Linked DNA regions of Adhaeribacter radiodurans. The main gene of each other region encodes a partner of the protein of the gene in region 2 in a complex. Links are inferred from orthologs where the notes say so. Each region holds a gene or a part of one and is shown on either strand. Other genes may lie near its edges.

What was found.
Region 1: the proteins of dnaG (region 2) and dnaB are in contact, whole or in part, in a crystal structure (PDB 2R6A), measured with the Geobacillus stearothermophilus proteins. The link is inferred for Adhaeribacter radiodurans from one-to-one orthologs. Residues at the interface, in WP_049624496.1 of Geobacillus stearothermophilus: Lys456, Leu457, Leu458, Pro459, Ala460, Asn463, Ala464, Leu467, Leu535, Leu536, Ile537, Ala538, Gln544, Glu545, Asp548, Tyr549, His552; in WP_033016901.1 of Geobacillus stearothermophilus: Ser13, Glu15, Ala16, Gln18, Glu91, Leu92, Asp94, Ala95, Val96, Pro97, Thr98, Ala99, Ala100, Asn101, Tyr104, Tyr105, Ile108.

What each region holds. Positions count from the first base shown.
Region 1 is NZ_CP055153.1:4,399,634-4,407,074, forward strand. Bases 2,936-5,901 are described here. They hold dnaB (replicative DNA helicase), read right to left. Parts: upstream 5,220-5,901; coding sequence 3,651-5,219; downstream 2,936-3,650. Other genes in these bases: HUW48_RS17575 (SusC/RagA family TonB-linked outer membrane protein), read right to left, coding at 2,936-3,330; HUW48_RS17585 (UDP-N-acetylmuramate--L-alanine ligase), read left to right, coding at 5,418-5,901. Also shown: HUW48_RS17570 (RagB/SusD family nutrient uptake outer membrane protein), read right to left, coding at 1-339; more of HUW48_RS17575, read right to left, coding at 358-2,935; more of HUW48_RS17585, read left to right, coding at 5,902-6,791; HUW48_RS17590 (exonuclease domain-containing protein), read left to right, coding at 6,844-7,441. UniProt on the Escherichia coli protein: The main replicative DNA helicase, it participates in initiation and elongation during chromosome replication. Travels ahead of the DNA replisome, separating dsDNA into templates for DNA synthesis.
Region 2 is NZ_CP055153.1:3,877,851-3,885,296, forward strand. Bases 2,065-5,035 are described here. They hold dnaG (DNA primase), read right to left. Parts: upstream 4,537-5,035; coding sequence 2,593-4,536; downstream 2,065-2,592. Other genes in these bases: HUW48_RS15660 (glycosyltransferase family 4 protein), read right to left, coding at 2,065-2,403. Outside these bases: HUW48_RS15655 (glycosyltransferase), read right to left, coding at 1-998; more of HUW48_RS15660, read right to left, coding at 1,204-2,064; HUW48_RS15670 (InlB B-repeat-containing protein), read left to right, coding at 5,361-7,446. UniProt on the Escherichia coli protein: RNA polymerase that catalyzes the synthesis of short RNA molecules used as primers for DNA polymerase during DNA replication.

The DNA.
Region 1 (7,441 bases), 520 kb from region 2 along the record:
ATCATTTAAAGTAAATTGCGTGGAAGTAAACGTAAAATTATCAAAATCATTCATAAAGGAAGCATCCCCCGGCGTACTGCCTTTTTCCGCATCGTCGGAGGCAATAGTGGTTAGCGCCAGGTGAGCAAAGGCCGCAACCGGCCAGGCCCGTAGTTGAGCATAAATGGAATTTACTCCCATTACAGCCTGCTCTTGATTAACAAAAAATTCTGATTCTTCCGGCTTTCCCTGGGGGTCTACATCTAAGAATTCTTCTTTACAGGAATATAATCCTCCCAAAGCCAGAATGCTAAAACCAATCAGAATTCTAGATATTGTTTTATAAAATATATTTTTCATTTGGAAATTAATGCTAGATTAAAAATTAACGTTGACACCGAAGTTATATGTTGCCGAAAGAGGATAAACATTTAAATCTATCCCGGCATTGGTTGGCGGTCCACCTACTTCGGGGGTAAAGCCGTTATACTTAAAGAGGGTTACTGGATTTTGGGCATTCGCATAAAATCGAATAGATTGTATCTTCCATTTTCCGGTAAGAGTAGTAGGCAGCGTGTAACCAACTTGTAAATTCCGGATCCGGATGTAATCTCCATTTTCTATGTACCAACTATTCGGGTCTAAATTAATGCCACTTAAATCAGCCGAAGGATAGGAATTGGAGGTACCCGCTCCATGCCAGCGGTTATCAAAGAAATCTTTGGTATAATTCTCATTACCAAACCGGTTTCCTTTATTGGCATTATAAATTTCTACTCCGGCTACGCCCTGAATATCTAATTGCAAATCGAAATTATAGAAATTAAAACCCGAGTTAATACCGTAAATAAAACGTGGGTTAGGATTACCGATAATGGTTCTATCACGGTTATCAATTACGTTATCATTGTTTAAATCGCGGTATCTGAAATCGCCGGGTTTAGCAGCGGGCTGAGCGGAACCTGTAACTTCCTGTTCGGTCTGATAAACACCATCTACCACAAACCCATAGAAAGAACCAATGGGATCGCCTAACCGGGAAATAGTAGTTAAATTACCGGCAACTCCGCCACTACCACCGTATTGGGGAATGAAAGTATCTATATTAGTAACTTCGTTTCGGTTATAAGCTACGTTAAAGCCTACGTTATAGCGGAAGTTGGAAGTAGCTTCGGTGTTCCAATTAGCGGCAAATTCAACCCCGGTATTTTTAAAACTGGCAAAGTTTCCGTTAATAGAACCTCCTAACCCGGAAGAACTCAAAAAAGGCACCCTGAAAATAGCATCTTCGGTTCTTTTATCGTACCAATCTGCTTCTATTGTTAAGCGGTTATTGAGCGTAACCATTTCAAAACCTAAATCGGTTTCTTTTACAACTTCCCACAGCAGGGTAGGTGGAACGGCCTGATCAAAATTACCGCCGGTGTAAGGTATTCCCCCAAAGAAAGCTATATAACCCGGAGCTAAATTAGCTGTTTGGTTAAAAACATTAGAAGGAATATTACTATTTCCTAATTTACCCCAACTAGCTCTCACTTTCAGGTTATTAATAGCCGTTTGATTTTTCATAAACGGCTCTTCGGTTACCATCCAGCCCAATCCAATGGAAGGAAAAATATCAAACCGGTTGTCTGATGGAAATTTAGAAGAACCATCGTAGCGCAGGCTGGTGGTTACTAAATATTTATCTTTAAAAGCATAATTAATCCGGCCGAAATAAGAAGCGAAAGTATACAAGTCACCATTATTCTGGATTCTGGCAGTTTCCTGATCACCTAATCCAAAATAATAAGAAGCTTCGGAATTATTAGGTACGTCGTTAATAGTACCTATAATTTCTTCCCAGCGATCTCTTTGCGATGAAATTCCTAATAAAACGGTAAACCGGTTTGCTCCAATCTCTTTATTATACGTTAAGGTATTTTCCCAAAGCCAACTGTTGCCTTTGTAATTGCCCTTAGTTAAAAGGCTTCTTTCCGCAAATTGGATAGATGTTAAAGAATCACGCGACCGGTAATTCCGGTAATCGCTTACTAAATAATTGATACCCAAACTGGTCCGAAAAGTAAAATCTTTTAAAAAAGTTAATTCGCCAAAAACATTACCAGTTAACCTTTGAGATCGATTTACCTGGTTAAACCAATCTAAACTGGCTTTCGGGTTAGAAAAATTACCTAAATTAATATTGGCCGGATCACCGTAGCGGCCATTTGCTTCTCTAACCGGTAAAATAGAAGGAGCAACATACGACTGATACAAAACGCCCGATGGGATAGTATCGGTTTTAATGTTAGAGAATATGGCATTATAACCTACCTTAATGTTGTTAGTTACTTTAAAATCGGTCTGCAAGCGGGCGGTTATCCGTTCAAAATCGTTCTTTTTTACAATACCTTGTTGGTTCAGGTAGCTACCACTAAAATTATAAGTAATCCGTTCTGTTCCGCCAGACATACTCAACTGATGGTTATGAATTTGAGCGGTACGTAAAACCTGGTCGTACCAATCCGTTGAGGGGGAATTTAAAGGAAGTCTTCTGGGCTCTTCAATTGCTTCGAATTTCTCGTTTACTAACGTGGCGTATTCCTGAGCATTGGCCATTTCTAACCGGTTAGTAACTTTTTGGATACCCGCAAAACCGTTGTAATTTATTCGGGGGGCTCCTGCTTTTCCTTTCCGGGTAGTAACTAATACAACACCATTCGCGGCCCTTACCCCGTAAATAGAAGCACTGGACGCATCTTTTAAAACCTCCATCGACTCAATATCGGCTGGGTTCAAGAAACTCAGATCCGGCACAAAAGTGCCGTCTACCACATACAAAGGCTCTACCCCACCTTGCGCGGAACCAACCCCCCGTATCCGAACCTGCGGCGAAGCACCCGGAGTACCGGTATTAGTAATCTGCACGCCGGCAACTCTACCCTGAATAGAACTTACCGGGTTCTGGGAAGATTGTTTTACTAATTCGTCGCCTTTAACAGAGGTAATAGAACCGGTTACGTCGCGCTTTTGCTGGGTACCATAACCCACTACCACTACTTCGTTTAACTGTGTAGCATCGGTAGCTAATTGAACATTAATGGAAGTGCGATTATTTACCGGCACTTCTTGTGACTGGTAACCAATGTAGCTAAAAACGAGAGTGGCATTTGCGGGAGCATTTACGGTAAAATTGCCCTCAACATCTGTTTGGGCACCATTTGTAGTGCCTTTAATAAGTACGCTTACCGCAATTAAGGCTTCACCGGTTTTGGCATCGGTAACCCTACCTGTAATGGGCACCGCATCCTGGGCGTACAGCAAACGCACACTAAACAGACACAATAACAGTAAAAAATGTTTTTTCATATTTTTGCTATAAAATGGAAGTGATAAATTATACCATCTATATACGCCCATTTGTAAATTTGATATCTATAAACCTTACTTTTTTTACAGATTCTCTAAATAGCAAACCCGGACAAATTGATTCCGAGGAACTTTTTTTGAATATTTTTAAATCAGTTTAGAAGATGGAACAGCTCTACCTTTATAAAAGCAAAAAGCCTCCTATAGGAGGCTTTTTGCTTTTATAAGATTTTATATTGACTACTTTATAGTTTTAATCGCACTAGCAGGTTAAAGAATTCTTCTACAACTTTCTAATTTACTAACCAGCAACCTACAACTTAAAACGGCGGCTCCTCGGTGTCGAAGCTGGATTTAGGTAAAGAGTCGCCGTTCATTTTGCTAGGTAAACGTACAGCGTTGCCTCCACCAAACGGATCATCGAAATTACTTGGTGGTAACGCTCCGCCGCCAAACGGATCAGCGCCAAAGTCGCCTTCCAGGTCGCCGAACTTGGTAAACTTACCAATAAATTTAAGCGGTACCGTAGCCAGTGAACCATTCCGGTGCTTGGCTATAATTACTTCACCTACGCCTTGGGTTGGGTTCCCTAATTCGTCTTCAGTGATACCATAATATTCAGGGCGGTACAAGAAAATTACCATGTCGGCGTCCTGCTCAATAGACCCGGATTCACGTAAGTCAGATAGTTGGGGTTTTTTGTCGCCACCGCGGGTTTCTACCGCCCGGCTCAACTGCGACAGCGCAATTACCGGCACGCTTAGTTCTTTGGCCAACATTTTTAAAGCCCGCGAAATAGAAGCAATTTCCTGTTCCCGGTTACCGCCGCCCCCTTTGCCTTCGTTACCCGTCATCAGCTGCAAATAGTCGATGATAATCATCTGAATATCGTGCTGGGCTTTTAACCGGCGGCACTTGGTGCGCAATTCCCGGATAGATAAACCCGGCGTATCGTCAATAAAAATAGGGGCTTCCGATAATTTGGAAATTTTATGATTGAGCTGGGCCCATTCGTAATCGGCCAGGTTACCCTTCTTAATTTTTTCACTTTCCAATTCAGCCTCCGCCGAAATCAAACGGTTTACCAACTGCAGCGACGACATCTCCAACGAAAAAATGGCCACGGGTTTATTAAAGTCTACAGCCGCGTTACGCATGGCCGAAACTACAAACGCCGTTTTACCCATTGCCGGACGAGCCGCTAAAATTACTAAATCCGAAGGTTGCCAACCCGATGTAACCCGGTCTAAAGCGGTAAATCCACTGGGCACCCCGGTTAAACCTTCTTTCTGGTTTTTCTTTTCTTCGAGTTCTTTAATGGCTTTGTGCATCAAAGAACGCATATCGTCAAAGTTTTTGCGAATGTTCGCTTCCGATACTTCAAACAAAGACTTTTCGGCGTAATCGAGTAAATCAAATACGTCCGTGGTATCTTCAAAAGCCCGTTTTTCTACTTCGCTCGATATAGAAATCAGGTCCCGTTTAATGGAGTTTTCAGTAATAATACGCGCGTGGAACTCAACGTTGGCCGCGGAATGGATGCGGGTAGTCAGGTTCATGATGTAGTAAGGGCCGCCCACAAATTCCAGTTCCCCATCCTCGCGCAATTGCTGGGTTACCGTTAAAATATCAATCGGTTCGGATTTATCGAAAAGCGCCAGAATGGCTTTAAAAATTTTCTGGTGCGCATCTTTATAAAAACTTTGTGGCTTTAAAATATCAATAACGGTTGTTAGGGCATCTTTTTCGAGCATTAATGCCCCTAATACAGCTTCCTCCAAATCCAAAGATTGAGGTGGTATTTTACCTAATCCAGCAGTAATCGAACTCTTGCCATTCCAACGGGCATTTTTACCATCGCGGGAAAACTTTACTTTACTCTCCTCCATACACAAATCTAACAAAGTTCTGGATTGGCTTATTAACAATTTATAAACCTTTTCGTCCACAGAAGCTTAGGTGCTGGTACTGAACCAGGTAAAAACTTTAGATGTAGGTCTTGAGTAAATGTACCCGCAGAAGCAAATTTTTAAGGCTAACGTGACTAAAAAAAATTTGTACATTTGTTGTCTTACTCACTGGAATACATGCAAACAACTCAATTGCAACGCATTCATCTTATTGCTGTAGGCGGCAGTATCATGCATAATCTAGCCCTGGCCCTGCACCAGAAAGGCCTGCAAGTTAGTGGCTCCGACGACGAAATATTTAATCCGGCGTTCGACCGGTTGAAAACAGCCGGTATTTTGCCCGCTGAAATGGGTTGGTTTCCCGAGAAAATTACGCCGGAACTGGATGCCGTTATTCTGGGTATGCACGCTCGCGCCGATAATCCGGAACTGCAACGTGCCCAGGAATTAGGTATTCCAATTTATTCTTTTCCAGAATTTATTTACCAGCAGTCTTTAAATAAGCAGCGTATTGTAATTGGGGGCAGCCACGGCAAAACTTCTATTACCTCCATTATTCTGCACGTTCTGCAATACCATAATCGGTTGTTTGATTATGCCGTAGGTGCGCAGTTGGAAGGCTTCGATAACATGGTAAAATTAACCGAAGAGGCTCCTATTTTTATAATAGAAGGCGATGAGTATTTAGCTTCTCCTATTCAAAGAGTTCCTAAATTTCATTTGTATCATCATCATATTGGCGTGGTTAGTGGTATTAGCTGGGACCATATTAACGTATTTCCAGATCCTAAGATTTACCGGGAACAGTTCCGCATATTTGCCGAAATGACTCCAAAAGCCGGTACCCTCATCTACAACCAAGACGATGAACAAGTATTGCACGTTTGCGTTCCACGCAACGATTTAGTAAAATACATTGGTTATTCGGCACACGAACATCAGGTGTATAATGGTATTACCTATTTAAAAACTAAGAAAGACGATATACCGATCCAGATTTTCGGGGAACATAACCTACGTAATATTTCGGCAGCGAAAGAAGTTTGTAAACAACTAGGCATTAAACCGCAAGCTTTTTACGAAGCTCTTAAAACATTTAAAGGAGCGGCTCGTCGGCTGGAGTTTTTAGCCGGTAATAATTACACCCGCATATATAAAGATTTTGCCCACGCTCCGTCTAAAGTAAAAGCAACTACTGAAGCCTTAAAAAATCAGTTTCCGGATCGTAACCTGGTAGCTTGTCTGGAACTGCATACCTTTAGCAGTTTAAACAAAGATTTTTTACCGCAGTACAAAGGTGCTTTTGGTAACGCCGATGTGCCCATTGTTTACTTTAACCCGAAAACTCTGGAACACAAACGCATGCCAGCCCTGCAACCCGAAGACATTAAACAAGCTTTTGCCAATGATTCTATACAGGTTTTTAACGATAGCCAGCAACTATTTGATTACCTTCAGTCTTTAAGTTGGAAAAATCAAAATTTATTGTTGATGAGTTCGGGCACGTACGATAATATGGATGTTCAAACGCTGGCTACCAGCATCTGCTAAAAATAAAGCGCACATGAAACTAAACCTGCGTAAACCCATTGTTTTTTTCGATCTGGAAACTACCGGCGTAGATATTTGCCGCGACCGGATAGTAGAAATTTGCATGTTGAAAGTAATGCCATCGGGAGAAGAAATTCTCAAAAGCATGCGCATCAATCCCACTATTCCTATTCCGCTCGAAACCAGTTTAATTCATAATATTTACGACGAAGACATAAAAGATGCGCCCACTTTTGCCAAAGTAGCGCACCAGGTAGATGCTTTTTTAAAAGGCTGCGATTTAGCGGGTTATAATTTAATAAAATTTGATATTCCGGTACTGGCCGAAGAATTTTTGCGGGTGGATATTGATTTTGATATTACCAACCGCTCCATTGTAGATGTTTGCCGGATTTTTCACCAAATGGAGCAGCGCACCCTAACGGCAGCTTATAAATTTTACTGCAACAAACCTCTGGAAAATGCGCACAGCGCCGAAGCCGATACTGTTGCTACCTACGATATTTTAAAAGCGCAATTAGAGAGATACGAAAACGTTTCGGTAACCACTCCCGATTGCAAAGAGGAATTTCCGGTGGCCAACGACATGCAGAAGCTGCACAAATTTACTTTTCAGAACACGGCCGACTTATCTGGTAGAATTTTATTTA
Region 2 (7,446 bases):
CAATTGTTAGCCGCTCCCACGCCGTTATTTACTAATTGGGTAGTAACGCAGGGAACTTTCATGGCCATTGCTTCTAAAACCTTATTCTGCACGCCGGTACCAATAAAAAGAGGAGCCACAAACACGCGGGCACTCGCGTACGCCTCCCGAATATCGGGCAACCAACCACTTACCGTAACATTAGGCGATTCCAACGATAGCACCTGGTAACTCGGGTTAGCGCCGGCCAGTAATATTCTTATTTCCGGAAATTGTTTTTTTATTAAAGGCAATACTTTTTTTACCAGAAAAATGGCCGCTTCAATGTTGGGGGCATAATTCATATTGCCGGTAAACACCAGGTCGTATTGTTTGGGTACATCAAGCGGGTGAAAGTAACTTGTCTGGATGCCATTCGGTACAATGGCAATATCCTTATGGCGCGGGTGAGCAATAAAGTCCCTATCCTGACGCGAAATAATGGTTTTATACCGAAAATCGGCAAATACGGCAGCCTCGTACTTTTTCAAGCGAGCCGCTTCCAGGCGAAATATGGGTTTTAAATGAAATGGCGCAATCTCGGCCCGGCGCAGCATGCCTTTCGAAAAAGCATCCATGTAATCGAGGGTTTTCGGAATTTGTTTTACGTGCCGCACGTACTCCGCCATCCGGATTAACTGGCAGTAAATATGGTCGGGTTGGTGTTGTGCAATCAGCTCATCTATTTGAGCCTGCGCTTTTACATCGTAAAAGTAATTTACCTGAATAGGTTTTTTATTCCAGAAAGCGCTAGCCACATTGCGCATAATGCTGGCTTTAGGCAAGGGAAATAAATGTACGTACCGGCAGTAATTTAGTAATTCCTGGGTAGCTTCTGCTAAAGGATCGGTTTTATCTGCTAAGGCAAATAATATAATTTCGTGTTTCTCCGATAGTTTCTGCAATTGATAAAAGGCCCGCAATTTATCTCCTTTGTCGAGGAGATAAGGTACGCGCGATAACAATATCAGTATTTTCATCAAATAGGTTTCTTCTTTTTTATGATAGCACTAATTTTAATTACAACCAATTTAAACGTAACTATCACTTTATTAATGTGTTACGTTTATATAACAAATAAATGGCCTAATTAATAATATGATTCTCGTAACTAAATAACAAAAGAGATAATTCCTAAACGTAGGGCGCTACTTATACAATCTTCGCTAATATAGATAATTTTTTTTAATATTTAAAAGATATAATAGTACTATATAGTGCTAAATATTTTTTTATTACCAGCCGATTATCGTACTCCTGCTGAATAAAAGTAGCCGCATTTTGGGCTATTTGGTTAATTGGCAATTTGCCTTGGCAGTAAGCCCGCAGTATTTCTATCCAGGCATCTGACGTATCACCAATTAAAATGTTTTCGTTAGGCGTAATGGAAATACCTTCGGCACCTATGGGAGTAGTTAAAATACATTTACCTACCCCCATACCTTCTACAATTTTAATGCGCATGCCACCACCCGACAATAAAGGCACTACCATTAATTCGTACTGCTGCATAAAAGCAGCGGCATCTGGCACAAAGCCATGAACGGTAACGTTGGGTACGCGTAAATTGATTAATTCTTCGGGCGGCGACGAACCGGCAATGTGCAGTTCTAAATCGGGAACTTCCTGGCTAATAATCGGCCAAATTTTTTCCAGAAACCAATTAATTCCTTCCTGATTGGGCATCCAGTTAAGAGACCCCAGCATAAACAAGCTTTTAGGCTTTGGGCGAATAGCTTCGTTGCGGACAAAACGGCTCATTTCTACTCCGGCTGGTATAATGGCTACCCGGGTTTGACAACCTAAATCCCGGATGCGTTCTTCGTCGTGGGGAGTAATAGCGGCAATAGCATCGAACTGCTGAAAATAAGCCTGCTCAAACTTTCGGACCTGTTTGGCGGTATAACGCAGGTATATCTTTTTTAGTAAATTTTTTTCGTGCTGGGCTAATCGTTGCCAGATGGTATACTCTACATTATGTGCCCGCAAAACTATGGGTGCCTGGGAATATTGTCGAATAGTAGGTACATACCAGGCCATTTGGCTGCCTTCTACCTGAATAATATCAAATGTTTCGGAACGGAGTAGTTCTATGAGCTTAGCGGTATAAGCCGGGGAAATAAACCGGTCGAAAATATACGGGATAGAAGTAAATAAATTAAAAAAGGCTTTAGTTACGGAAATGTTGGTATTTACAAAAACCGTAATTAAACGGGCCCTATCCTGCAACACTTCGTCGGGTTGAAAATGTTTGGGAGTGTTTATCGCTAGCACGGTTACATTACAACCAACCGCCGTTAAGTTGCTGATAATGTCGTAGATTCCAATGGCACCACCGTCGTGCGGCGGAAACGGCACCCGGTTACAAAGATGAAGGGTTTTCAAAAAGCGTAACTTGAAATTTAATAAATACTTAAATTATAACCTTGCAAAAGTTAAATTATTAGCAGTTTTCTCTTTCTAATTTTTCGTGATTAAAGAAAAATTTTGTTGATACTTCTTCAAAAATGTTTGAAGTAATTAGCAGAACAGAACCAAGGTAAAAATTTACTTTTTTATTGGCAAACCTGTTCATTACCGGGCCACTACCGTACCCAATTGTTCCGAAAATTGATCTTCGTACGTTTTCAACGTTTTAAGAATTTCCATTTGATCTTTAATGGCGTTGAAGTCCGTCAAACTTTTAAGTTGTTCCATATTTTCCTTTATCATTTGCTGTACGTTGCAACGTTTCAGGCGTAATAAGGCGGTATCGGTGGCGTACTGCAATTGGTCTACTTCCCGGGGCACAAATATCTGGTGCGTTTGCCAGTTTTCGCTCAGCTCGTATTTTTGGCTCATTAAATTAATGGCTACCGTACGTACTTCGGACTGCGGATGGTTCGTGAAATCTTCGGAACGCGGAAAGTGGCCTTGTTCTAGTTTTTGGCGGGCAAAATCCATTATCTCCTGAAAAACCGGCGTGTGAAAAGTAGTATCATCTAGTTGTTCGAGCAGGTAAGGTAACAGGTAAACACCCTGGTCGGAAAGTGAATTGGCCGGATACATAAGTGCCAACCGAATAACTTCTTTCTCGTGGTGGTAAATTAAATCCAGTTCCGGATCGGGTTCCTGTTCAGTTTCTTGAGCGTATGCTTCCGCTTCGGCCAGTTCTTCGTCGGTTAATGGCCGCGACGGCGCAGCCGTACTGGTTTGTTTTTGTTGTTGCTGGCGATTCTGATGATAGATTTTATTAAATTCGGCAATCAGTACATCTTCGTCGATCCCGAACAAGGCGCTGCATTGTTTTAAAAATATCTGCCTTTTTATAGAATCCGGAATTTTAGCAATACTGGTTACTATTTCCCGGATGGCATCTGCTTTTTTTACCGGGTTGTCTTTGGCCTCGTGCAGGTAAAGGTTAGTCTTAAAAGTAATAAAATCCTGGGCCTGAGCATCGATGTACTCTTTAAAAACTAAATCTCCTACTTTCCGGATGTATGAGTCCGGGTCGTCGCCTTGCGGAAAAGTTACCACATTCACGTTTAGGCCACCTTCCAGAATTAAATCAATACCGCGCAAAGAAGCTTTTATACCCGCGGCATCGCCGTCATAAAGTACAGTTATGTTTTTGGTATACCGTCCAATCAGCTTAATTTGTCCTTCGGTAAGCGAAGTACCCGAAGAGGCTACTACGTTTTCGATCCCACCCTGGCTCAGCGATAAAACGTCTAAATATCCTTCTACTAAATAACAAACATCCTGTGCCCGAATGGCATTTTTGGCCTGAAACAAGCCATACAGCACATCGCTCTTGTGGTAAATTTCCGACTCCGGAGAATTCAGGTATTTCGGTGTTTTATCGTTTGATTTAAGCGTTCGCGCCCCAAACCCTATTACCCGCCCTGATACATTATGAATCGGAAACATAACGCGCGCCCGAAAGCGGTCGTATTTTTTATCGTCTTTAAAAATGGTTAGCCCGGTGCTTTCTAAGAAACGCTGCTGATACCCTTGCGCCAGGGCTTGGTTAGTAAAACCATCCCAGGCTTCCAGGCTATAACCCAGTTCAAACTTTTTAATGGTAGGTAAACCTAAACCTCGCTCGTGTAAGTAAGGCAAACCAATGGTTTTGCCTTGTTCGTGATTAAAAAGAATATTCTGGTAATAATCTTTGGCAAAATTAGAAAGAATGTACTGGCTATCGCGGTCGTTTTGGGCTTTGGTGGCTTCGGGGGTTGCTTCTTCGGCTATTTCAATTCCGTATTTTCTAGCCAGGTATTTTAAAGCTTCCACGTAGCTGGTGCCTTCTACATCCATAATAAACTGCACCGAATTTCCCGCTTTACCGCAGCCAAAGCACTTGTAAATTCCCTTTGCCGGCGATACCGAAAACGAAGGAGACTTCTCGTTGTGAAAAGGGCATGGTGCCCACATATTCTGCCCCTTCTTTTTCAGGGAAACAAAATCACCCACTACCTCCACAATATCGGCTTGCGCTAAAATCTGGTCTACCGTTTCTTTTTTTATCAGGGCCATTTACTCTTGCCTCTTTTTACTTTCCTTACAAAGATAAAATTTTCGGGTTCTAAATAAGTAAAATATCTACCCGCAAGAAAATGATTTTGATTTCTAAATAAGCATACACCTACTATTTTCAGCAGTTGATTGAAATAAAGAATAATCAATAATTTGGAAATAATCTTAGAAAGAATATGAGATAAAAGCTTTGAAAATAGGCCGTAATAGAGTATAATTACCTGATTATTGTAAAAGCGGAAAGCCTTATTCAGTGGTTAATATTATACTGCATTCAGGGATTAGCCTCGTTTACTCATGGGAGTAGGTATAATCCTTCGCAATAATAAATCTAACTCTTACACCCCTTCATAAAACTAAATCTGTGGTGCTTGCCTATCCGTTAACTGTTAGGGAACCTTTAAAGTAAAACCTCTTCGCAGCTTATATATTTACTAAACTTTTGCGAAGCCTACTCTTATTAACTCTTCGTTGTTCAGGCATGCTTTCATTTACTAAAAAGGCTCTGCTTGTTCTTGTTTCTACCTTTATTAGCCTTGACGAAAAATTTAAAAGCAATTTTCTTCGACTTATTTCCACTTCTTTTAAACCCACTAAAAGTGCTGCTAAAGAATAGTAGAACTTTTTCTCTTCTAAAACCTGGTAAGTTAAATAGTTAAGAAACTTGATTCAATCTTTAGCGGTGCCTATAACCAGAATAAAGTATTTCCAGTAAAGTAGGTAAGCGATTACCCAGTCAGTTTTTCAAGCCTGTTTTTCAACCTTCTACTTACTGTACACCAAACTCATGCATTCTGATTTTTAAATTTACTAATCCATTAGGTATGAAAAAAAACTATACTTATTATCAACAATTTCTCGGCATTATTTCTAGAAAATGGGTTGTAGTAGCAATTTTCGGTTTTCTGATTAGCTTTCAGGGCTATTTAGCGCAGTCAGCTTTAAGTAAAAAAACAAGCAATACAAAACAGATTCAAACTGCCAATAGCGACTTAAAGATAGCAGGCTTTAACCTGATTAATGCCAATAACGATAAGGCTATCCAACTAATTACCGATGGTGCCGTCCTGAACTTAGCGGCTCTTCCCACTAGAAAATTAAATATTCAGGCAGTTACAGATCCTGCTAAGGTGGGCAGTGTGTTATTTTACTTAGCTGGACCTGTAGTGCGTAATCATACCGAAAATACAGCTCCGTATGGTTTATACCGAGATGTTAATGGTGATTTTAGTGCCTGGACACCACCTTTAGGGGATTACACTTTAATTGCTACTCCTTACTCCCAAATCAATGGCCGCGGAACAGCCGGTACTTCGTCCGTTATTCGTTTTAGTGTTATTAACCAGGCCCAGTATACCTTAACTGTTGCCAGTAACGAAGGTGGTAGTGTAACAAAAAGCCCGGATCAAACCCGATTTAATAAAGGGGAAAGTGTTACGTTAACCGCTACTGCCGCCGAAGGATACCAGTTTAATGGCTGGAGCGGCGCAGCAAAAGGCCGCGCTAATCCGCTCACGCTAGTAATGGATGGCAATAAAAACCTAAAGGCGAATTTTGGACCTTTACAGCCACCCGGCGCTTTAATATCGTACCTTATTTCCCAGAGTCCGCGGCTTTATACGGTATCCGAATTAACTCTTGGCACCCTTCTCTACACCGACCGCACGTACCAGGCCACTTCGGTACCCGCTTTTCTAAACGGGGCGCCTTTTATTAAAACACCCAACGATGATAAAGCGAATAGACTACCGGAGGTACTTTCGTTTGAACTGAGCCAGGAAGCAACCGTTTACGTGGCCTACGATCCGCTCGCTCTGGTTTTACCGGCATGGCTCAGCTACTGGCAAAAAACAACGGAAAGCATTGGTATTAATGATCCACGCATCGACCACCTGGATTTATACAGTAAAACCTTTCCGGCTGGTACCGTAACGATTGGAGGCAATCTGGCGCGTCCGGCTTTAGGTTCTAAAAACACGTATATTGTGGCAGTAAAAGCATCTGATAACTTACGGCCCTATGTAACGGCGGTGCGGCCCGCAGATGGAGCAGCAGATGTTCCTCTGGATCAGTCTATCTCCGTGGATTTAAAATATCCCAGTGGGCAATCCATTAATGGTAATACCGTTAACCCCAATACGGTTAAGTTATTTACCGTTGTATCCAACGATCTTAAAACTCCGGTGGAAGGAACGGCGGTAAATGCTTCGGCGGCCGGAGATGCAATCACGCTTTCAGCTACTTTAGCTCCCAATACTACTTACGAATTTGTTATTACCGAACAGGTACAAGATGGTTTGGGCTATTCTATTCTTCCTTTTACTTCCCGGTTTAGCACTACCAATACCGTTGGGGATGTGCCCACCGATTTATCGGGGGTATCTTTTACCGAACAAACTTTAGTAGATAATACCTTTGGCTTCGATGGATTTACGAGCCTGACCATTGGCCCGGACCGTCGGTTTTACGCGACTACTTCGGGTGGTAAAATAGAACGGTGGGATATTAATCCGGATGGTTCGCTGGCGAATAATATAACTATTGCCCCTTTTGATACGACCCGCAGGCTTTTAATTGGATTTCGTTTTGATCCGAATGCCTCGGCTACTAATTTAATTGCCTGGATAAGTCATTCTTCGGGGGCTTTTACCAATGTTCCGGATTGGGCCGGTAAAATATCGCAGATAAACTTAAACGATCCTGCCCAGCCAATTGTCACGGATTATGTAATTAATTTACCTCGTTCGTATAAAGATCATTCTACTAATTCTATTGATTTTGGCCCGGATGGTGCTTTGTATTTTACTCAAGGCAGTAATTCAGCAATGGGTGCGCCGGACGACGCATGGGGTTTGCGGGCAGAACATTTGCTTACTGCCACTGTATTACGATTAGATGTAAATTTACTTC